One region of the Streptosporangium jomthongense genome, then DNA from elsewhere that is predicted to be linked to it. Evidence: riboswitches for the same ligand, from Rfam matches in the RefSeq annotation. Region 1 holds a riboswitch; the other holds the start of a gene.

Region 1 (4,410 bases):
CCATGTAGCGGCCCGGGTGTTCGCGGGCGTAGTCCCGGTAGGCGGTCGCGTACGCGACCAGCGCGTCCCTGCCCGCCAGCCCCGCGGTGGCCTCCGCGATGCGGACGCTCTTCTCGTCGGCCGCCAGCAGGGCGATCCGGCCGCGCAGGTCCTCAAGGCCGCGAACGTGCGCGTAGAGGCTGGCGTCCTTCACCCCGAGCCGTCGTGCCACCGCCGACATGGTCAGCCGGTCGAACCCGACCTCGTCGGCCAGTTCGGCACCGGCGAGCGTCACCCGATCCGTCGTCAACCCGGCCCGCGCCATACGCACCCCTCTCTCCTAGAACCCCTAGACTGTAACTAATCACATTAGCTTCTGTCTAATGAGATTAGTTTCACCGGGCGCGCGACAGTACGGCACGGCGGTTCACCGAGGTCAGCGGCGTGGCCGCAGGCGGGAGGAGGGCAGGTCGTGACGGCCGGAGACGAACTCCTGGAAGGCGATCTTGACCTTGATGGCCGGGCGGCGCCAGCGCTCCTCACGGCGCTGCGCCCTGGCCAGTTTCCAGGGCCTCGGCCTTCGGGAGCCCGGGGCGAAGAACCAGTGGGCCCAGGGGGAGCCGGGCCGGGCCAGCCGCAGCGCCCCGACGATCAGCAGCAGCGGGACGAACAGACCGACCATGCCCGTCCAGATCTTCCCCTTCAGCAGGGTGACCACGGCGAGCATGAGATTGAGCACGAGGAAGCCGACCGCCAGCCACGTCCCCTGCGGCGTGCCGTCCGGCCGCTCCCAGCCCAGCGGGCGCAGGCCGAGCAGGAGCAGACCGGTGACGGCGATCGCGATGAACACCGCGTCGACCGACGTGCGGCCCTCCTCCTCCCAGTAGACGTCGTGCAGGTGCAGGATCAGCGCGAACTCGTCCAGGATGAGGGCGGCGCCCACCCCGAAGACGGCCGCGGTCAGGGCGTACCACCCCTGGGACACGCCGGAGACGAGCAGGCCGGAGACCCCGCCGAGCATCGTCAGCACCACGCCGAACACCACATGGTGGATGTGCATGTCGCCGACGCTGACGTTGCCGAACCAGCCGATCTTGGCGCGGATGAGCCGGACGTTGATGCGGGTGAAGACGAAGGCGACGATCAGCGCGACGAAGAAACAGAAGAGCGGTAGCCGTCCTGTTTCCACGATTCGATGTTGGAACAAATCCCCCACTGCACCTTCAGGTTATGCGAGAGCCGTCATGATCACGCCTAACCGGACACTCTGTCCCGACCCGGGGATTTCGCTCGGCCCTCGCCTACGGTTAGGCTGGCCGGGACACCGACGAGCCCGCGCGGGAGAGCGTCCTGACATCCAGGCCAGGACCCCTGAAGGAGCAAGCCCTCCCCGCAAACCTCTCAAGGCAAAGGACCGCGTGGGTAGGTGCCTCTGGAAAGCAGGCCGTACGGCCTCGCCGAAGGTGAAAGTCCGGCAAAAATCGGGCGAAGCTCTCAGGCATCCATGACAGAGGGGGAGGATGCTTCTCATCCGACCCCTGTCTGAGGTGCGAACATGTCCCGACCCACGCCGCTGCGCGGTGTTCACGAGGCCCTCGGCGCGACGCTGACCGACTTCGCGGGCTGGCTGATGCCGCTGCGCTACGGAAGCGAGTCCGCCGAGCACAACGCGGTCCGCCAGGCGGCCGGCCTGTTCGACCTCTCCCACATGGGAGAGATCTTCGTGACGGGCCCGCAGGCAGGCGAGGCCCTCGACTACGCGCTCGTCGGTCACATCTCCGCCCTTGAGCCGGGACGCGCCCGCTACACGATGATCGTCGATCCCCAGGGCGGCGTGCTCGACGACCTGATCGTCTACCGCCTGGCCGACCAGGAGTTCATGGTCGTCGCCAACGCCTCCAACTACCCCCGGGTCGCCGCCGAGCTGACCGAGCGCGCCGGGGCCTTCGAGGCCGCGGTCGAGGACCGCTCCGAGCAGTACGCGCTGGTCGCGGTACAGGGGCCGCGCTCCCGCGAGATCCTGGGCGGGCTCACCGACGCCGACCTCGACGGCCTGAAGTACTACGCGGGCCTTCCCGCGACCGTCGCCGGGCTCTCCGCCCTCGTCGCCCGCACCGGCTACACCGGCGAGGACGGCTTCGAGCTGTTCGTCGCCGCCGACGACGCCGAGCCGCTGTGGGCCGCGCTCACCAAGGCGGGCGAGCCGTACGGCCTGCTGCCCGCCGGGCTTTCGGCGCGTGACACCCTCCGTCTTGAGGCGGGGATGCCGCTGTACGGCAACGAGCTCTCCGCTGATCTCACCCCGTTCGACGCGGGGCTCGGCCGTGTGGTGAGGTTTGACAAACCAGGCGACTTCGTCGGCAGGGCCGCCCTTGAGCCGCTCAAGGACGTCCCCCCGGCCCGCCGCCTGGTGGGACTGATCGCGACCGGCCGCAGGGTGCCCCGCCACGGGTATCCGGTGGTCTCCGGCGACGGCGTCGTCGTCGGAGAGGTGACCAGCGGAGCGCCTTCCCAGACCCTGGGCAGGCCGATCGCCATGGCCTACGTGGACAACGGAACGTCCGCTGGACTGGCCGTGGACATCCGGGGCAGTCACGAGCCGGTCGAGGTCGTTGAGCTGCCTTTCTACAGGAGGAAAAAGTGAGTGACATTCCCGAGGAGCTGCACTACACCAAGGAGCACGAGTGGATCTCGGGCATAGACGACGGCCTGACCCTGACCGTCGGCATCACCGCCTACGCCGCCAACGCCCTCGGTGACGTGGTCTTCGTCCAGTTGCCCGAGGCCGGTTCCTCGCTCACCGCGGGTGAGGCGGTCGGCGAGGTCGAGTCGACCAAGTCGGTGAGCGACATCTTCGCGCCGGTCGGCGGTGAGGTCGTCGAGGTCAACGAGGCCGTCGTCGACGACCCCTCGCTGGTCAACAGTGACCCCTATGGCGACGGCTGGCTGTTCCGCGTCCGGCTTGAGGGTGACCCGGAGGACCTGCTGTCCCCCGAGGAGTACACGGCACTCACTTCGGGCGAATCCTGAAATATCTAATCTTGCGTCGTGATCACGCGCGTCCACCGGCGCGCGTGATCACGACCGCGGGACAGCGCAAAGGCAGGGCAGATCAATGGCGATCAGCGTCTTCGACCTCTTCAAGATCGGTATCGGCCCGTCCAGCTCGCACACCGGCGGCCCGATGGCCGCCGCCCACAGGTTCGCCAGAGGGCTCGACCACGACGGCCTGCTCGACAAGACCACCCGGGTCGAGGTCATCCTCTACGGCTCGCTCGGCCTGACCGGCAAGGGCCACGGCAGCGACAAGGCCGTCCTTCTCGGCCTGACCGGCGACAAACCCGAACTCGTCGACGTCGACACCGTCGACGAACGGCTGGCCGCCATGCGCGCCTCGGGAACGATCCGGTTGTACGGCTCCCGCGAGATCCCGTTCGCGGTCGGTGAGCATCTCGTCTTCGAACGCAAGATCTCCCTGCCGCACCACCCGAACGGCATGCGGTTCACCGCCTTCGGGGAGACCGGCGACGTCCTGCGGGAGAAGGTCTACTACTCGGTCGGCGGCGGCTTCGTGGTCGACGAGAACGCCACCGGCGCCGACCGCATCAAACCGGACGACACCGTCCTGCCGTACCCCTTCACCACGGCGGCCGAACTGCTCGGCCACTGCACGGAGACGGGTCTTTCCGTCTCGGGGCTGATGCTGGAGAACGAGAAGGCCTTCGGCCTGTCCGAGCGGGAGATCCGCGACCGGCTGCTGAACCTGTGGCGCGTCATGAGCGAGTGCGTCGGGCGCGGCATCGCCAAGGAGGGCGTGCTGCCCGGCGGCCTGAAGGTCAGGCGCAGGGCCCACCAGCTCCACCGGAGGCTGCAGAGCGAGGCCGCGGAGAAGGACCCGCTGCACGCGATGGACTGGGTCTCGCTGTTCGCCCTCGCGGTGAACGAGGAGAACGCCGCGGGCGGGCGGGTCGTCACGGCGCCGACGAACGGCGCGGCGGGCATCGTCCCGGCCGTGCTCACCTACTACGACCGGTTCGTCCCGAACTCCGACGACGACGGGGTGGTGCGCTTCCTGCTCACCGCGGGGGCGATCGGCGTGCTGTTCAAGGAGAACGCCTCCATCTCCGGCGCCGAGGTCGGCTGCCAGGGCGAGGTCGGCTCCGCCTGCTCGATGGCGGCGGCCGGGCTGACCGAGGCGCTCGGCGGCACCCCCGAGCAGGTGGAGAACGCCGCCGAGATCGGCATCGAGCACAACCTGGGGCTGACCTGCGACCCGATCGGCGGCCTGGTGCAGATCCCGTGCATCGAGCGCAACGCGGTGGCCTCGATCAAGGCCATCACCGCGGCCAGGATCGCACTGCGCGGCGACGGCCGCCACTTCGTCTCCCTGGACAAGGCGATCAAGACGATGCGCGACACCGGCCGCGACAT
Region 2 (4,410 bases), on a different contig from region 1:
AGGTGGGAGACGTCCGCCCCGAACTCGCCCGGCTTGGCCAGGCCGACCAGGGCGTTGAGGTTGGCGCCGTCGACGTAGACCTGGCCGCCCGCCTCGTGCACCCGCTCGCAGATCTGGGTGATGGTCTCCTCGTAGACGCCGTGCGTCGAGGGGTAGGTCACCATGATCGCGGCGAGCCGGTCGCGGTGCTTGCCGAGCTTGGCGTCGAGGTCGGCGAGGTCCACGTTGCCGTTGTCGTCGCAGGCGACCACGACGACCCGCATACCGGCCATGACCGCGCTGGCGGCGTTGGTGCCGTGCGCGGAGGAGGGGATCAGGCAGACGTCGCGATGGGCCTCGCCGCGGGCGTGGTGGTAGGCGCGGATCGCCAGCAGCCCGGCGAACTCACCCTGGGAGCCCGCGTTCGGCTGGATGGAGACCGCGTCGTAGCCGGTGACCTCGGCCAGCCAGCCCTCAAGCTCCCGCACCAGCTCCGTGTAGCCCTCGGCCTGCTCCGCGGGGGCGTAGGGGTGCAGCCCGGCGAACTCGGGCCAGGTGATCGGCTCCATCTCGGTGGTCGCGTTGAGCTTCATGGTGCACGAGCCGAGCGGGATCATCGACCGGTCGAGCGCGACGTCCTTGTCCTGGAGCCTGCGCAGGTAGCGCAGCATGGCCGTCTCCGACCTGTGGCTGTGGAAGACCGGGTGGGTCAGGTAGTCGCCGGTGCGCGCCAGCCCCTCGGGCAGCGCGTCGTGCGCCGCGGCGTCCAGGTCGGTCAGTACGGCGCCGCTGACCTCGAAGGCGGCCAGGACCTGCTCCAGGTGGAGCTGCTCGGTCCGCTCGTCGCAGGTGACACCGACGTGGTCGGCGTCGACCAGGCGCAGGTTGACGCCGTTGTCGCGGGCCGCGGCCACGATCCGGGCGGCGCGGCCGGGCACCCGGGCGAGCACGGTGTCGAAGAAGGCGTCGTGGACGACCTCGACGCCTCCGTGGCGCAGGCCCGCGGCCAGCACGACGGCGTGCCGGTGGACGCGCCTGGCGATCCTGCGAAGGCCCTCGGGGCCGTGGTAGACGGCGTACATGCCCGCGATGACCGCGAGCAGCACCTGCGCGGTGCAGATGTTGCTGGTCGCCTTCTCCCTGCGGATGTGCTGCTCACGGGTCTGCAGCGCCAGGCGGTAGGCGGGGCGGCCGTCGGCGTCCTGGGAGACGCCGACCAGACGGCCGGGCATCTGCCGCTGCAGGCCGTCGCGGACGGCCATGTAGGCGGCGTGCGGGCCGCCGAAGCCCAGCGGGACGCCGAAGCGCTGCGAGGAGCCGATCGCGATGTCGGCGCCGAGCTCGCCGGGGGCGGCCAGCAGGGTCAGGGCCAGCAGGTCGGCGGCGGCCACCACCTGGGCGCCGCGCGCGTGGGCGGCCTCGGCGACGGCGCGGAAGTCCCTGATCTCGCCGTCGGCCCCGGGGTACTGCACGAGCACGCCGAAACAGTCGGGAAGGGCCTCGGTGAAGTCGCTCTCGACCAGCTCGATGCCGAGCGGCTCGGCCCTGGTGCGCAGCACGGCCTTGGTCTGCGGCAACGAGCCGGCGTCGACGACGAACACGTTCGAGGAGCCGCGCACCGCCCTGCGGGCCAGCGTCATCGCCTCGGCGGCGGCGGTGGCCTCGTCCAGCAGGGAGGCGCCCGCCACGTCGAGACCGGTCAGGTCGGAGACGACCGTCTGGAAGTTGAGCAGGGCCTCAAGGCGCCCCTGGGAGATCTCGGGCTGGTAGGGCGTGTAGGCGGTGTACCAGCCGGGGTTCTCCAGGAGGTTGCGGCGGATGACCGCCGGGGTGATCGTGTCGTGGTAGCCCAGGCCGATCATCGAGGTGAGCACGGTGTTGCGCCCGGCGAGGGCGCGCAGCTCGGCGATGGCCTCCGTCTCGCTCGCGGCGGGCGGGAGGTTGAGCCTGTCCTTCGCCCTGATGGCCTCGGGGACGGCCACCGCGACCAGGTCGGCGGTCGAGGCGAATCCGACCGCCTCGAGCATGCGGGTCTGGTCGGCGTCCGCGGGCCCGATGTGACGGGTGGCGAACGGCGGGGGGGTCAGCTCGCTGAGCGGTGACAGGTCGGTCATGGGAAGCCTCCCGAGACGTTGGAGACCGGCGCTGGGCGCGGGCGTATGCCGGATCTCCCCCTCTGTCATCGCGACCTGAGAGTTTCACCTTCCGGTGCGTGGAAGGCTTTCCCCGTCGGTGAGACGCGCCTGGCGGGCGTGCCTGCTTTCCAGAGTCGCCTCGCCCACGCGGTACCGGGTGCCTGAGAGATTCCGGGGAGGTTGCTCCTTCGGCGCCCCGATCATGCCGGGGTCTCTCCCGCGCAGAGTCAGCAGCGAGACAACCTTACCCGGTGCGGCGAGCCCGGCGACGACGGGCCAGCTCATCCGCGTGGTGATCGCCTAAAGGGCTCTGGCCGGACTCCGCGCGCTCTCCGGGCAGGTCGGCCAGGGAGCCCTCCACCTCCTGCCAGACGCGGCCGAGGGCTATGCCGAAGACACCCTGCCCTCCCTGGAGCAGGTCGATGACCTCGTCGGGTGAGGTGCACTCGTACACGCTCACCCCGTCACTCATGAGGGTGATCTGGGCCAGGTCGTTGACGCCGCGGTCGCGCAGGTGCTGGACGGCGATGCGGATCTGCTGGAGGGACACACCCGTGTCGAGCAGCCGTTTGACGACCTTGAGCACCAGGATGTCGCGGAAGCCGTACAGGCGCTGGGAACCCGAACCGTGAGCGGCCCTGACCGTGGGCTCGACCAGACCGGTGCGCGCCCAGTAGTCCAGCTGCCGATAGGTGATGTCGGCCGCGGCACAGGCGGTGGGACCGCGGTATCCGATGTCGGCGGGCAGTTTCACCGGCTGCCCGTCGAACAGCAGGCCCTCTTCGCCCGCACGCTGACGTGCCTCCCCGCGCCGTTCCGGGTCATCCTGGTCGGCGTTTCTACCCTCGCCGCTGCTGACCGCCACGCGGACCTCCGGCTTTCTCTCATCCCGCGGCCTGATCTGGGGGTTTGCGCACAGCCGCGGGTTTCACTTGCACCGTAGGACTGGGGCCAAGATCAGTCAACGACCCTCCCCGGCGCGTCGTGAAGCGTAAATGCACCGAAATACCTACCCCGCGCGACCGAAGTCCTCGGGCGTGATCGTGTCAAGGAACTCCCTGAACTTCTCCACCTCGTCCTCCTGGTCGTCGGGAATGATCACCCCCGCCTCCCTGACGATGTCCTCACTGGCGAAGATACGGGCTCCCGTACGCAACGCCAGGGCTATGGAGTCCGAAGGACGGGCGCTCACCTCGACCCCGTTGGAGAACACGAGATCGGCGAAGAAGATCCCATCACGGAGTGCGACGATGTTCACGGTGCTCAGCCGGACGCCGAGCGCGTCGAGCACGTCGCGGAAGAGGTCATGGGTGAGTGGCCGGGGTGGCGGCTCTTCGGCCTGGGCCATCGCGATCGCCGTCGCCTCGGTCATGCCGATCCAGATCGGCAGGTACCGCTCCCCATGTGCCTCCTTCAGCAGGACAATAGGCTGGTTTGAGGGCATCTCAACCCGAACGCCCACGACCTCCATCTGCAACACGGGCTGCTCCGTCTTCGCTGGATTATGACCGGTTTGTTCAACGTAACACTCGTGAGGGGACGAGTGCCTGGTCAGGTTCTCACCGGCCCAAGCCCCCACGCACGGCGGAACGCAGGAGCGAGGCGTGCAATTCCAGCAGAAGACCAGAAATCTCCTTGGCGGTCTCGTCGGCCCGGTCGATGGCCCCCGGGCCTCGGCGGCGAAGCAACGGCGCGATGGCCTGTTCGACGAGGGTGGCCTCCCGCTCGGCCGCGGCCTTGACGACCCGCAGGTGGCGTGCCCTGAGCCCGAAGGCGGCCAGTGCCCCCACGCTGCGGGCCACGGCCAGCGCCTCGGCGTCGTAGTGGCGGGCGACCGCGGCGAGCAGGCCGAAGTCCTCAAGCTCGGTGAGGGTCTCCTCGTCGAGCTCGGCGGCGGCGAGCAGTTCCTTGCGGGTGAGACGAACCTCCGGCGGCGCCTCGCCGGGAAGGGCCCGCGGAGGGGTGACCGGCCGGTCCTCGCGGTCCGCGGCCTCGAGCCGGTCCTTGATCACACGCAGCGGCAGGTAACGGTCGCGCTGCTCGCCGAGGATGTAACGCAGCCGCTCGACGTCGGCGTAACTGAACTTCCGGTAGCCGGAGGGACTGCGCTCCGGCTCGATCAACCCCTCGCCCTCCAGGAAACGGATCTTGGAGATGCTGACGTCGGGGAACTCGCCCTGCAACAGGGCGAGCACCTCCCCGATGCTCATGTGCGAACGAGCCGCCTGGGAGCTCATCATCCTCCAGCGGCGCCACGGGTGAGGAAGACCAGGCGGAACTTGCCGATCTGCACCTC

Evidence for each region. A riboswitch is a leader RNA that binds a small molecule or an ion and turns the genes downstream of it on or off. The one in region 1 is predicted to bind glycine.
Region 2: it holds a riboswitch for glycine, as region 1 does, so the genes downstream of both, gcvP (aminomethyl-transferring glycine dehydrogenase) here and gcvT (glycine cleavage system aminomethyltransferase GcvT) in region 1, are expected to answer to the same signal.

Annotation. Positions count from the first base shown of each region.
Region 1 covers NZ_JBHSBC010000032.1:112,752-117,161, forward strand. The annotation lists gene ACFOYY_RS26095 (TetR/AcrR family transcriptional regulator) at 1-304, opposite strand, end outside; gene ACFOYY_RS26100 (hypothetical protein) at 416-1,168, opposite strand; glycine riboswitch at 1,308-1,406, shown strand; glycine riboswitch at 1,409-1,493, shown strand; gene gcvT (glycine cleavage system aminomethyltransferase GcvT) at 1,535-2,623, shown strand; gene gcvH (glycine cleavage system protein GcvH) at 2,620-3,009, shown strand; gene ACFOYY_RS26115 (L-serine ammonia-lyase) at 3,095-4,410, shown strand, end outside.
Region 2 covers NZ_JBHSBC010000008.1:253,934-258,343, reverse strand. The annotation lists gene gcvP (aminomethyl-transferring glycine dehydrogenase) at 1-2,093, opposite strand, end outside; glycine riboswitch at 2,253-2,344, opposite strand; gene ACFOYY_RS09145 (MerR family transcriptional regulator) at 2,359-2,979, opposite strand; gene ACFOYY_RS09140 (bifunctional nuclease family protein) at 3,124-3,594, opposite strand; gene ftsR (transcriptional regulator FtsR) at 3,674-4,324, opposite strand; gene ACFOYY_RS09130 (FHA domain-containing protein) at 4,351-4,410, opposite strand, start outside.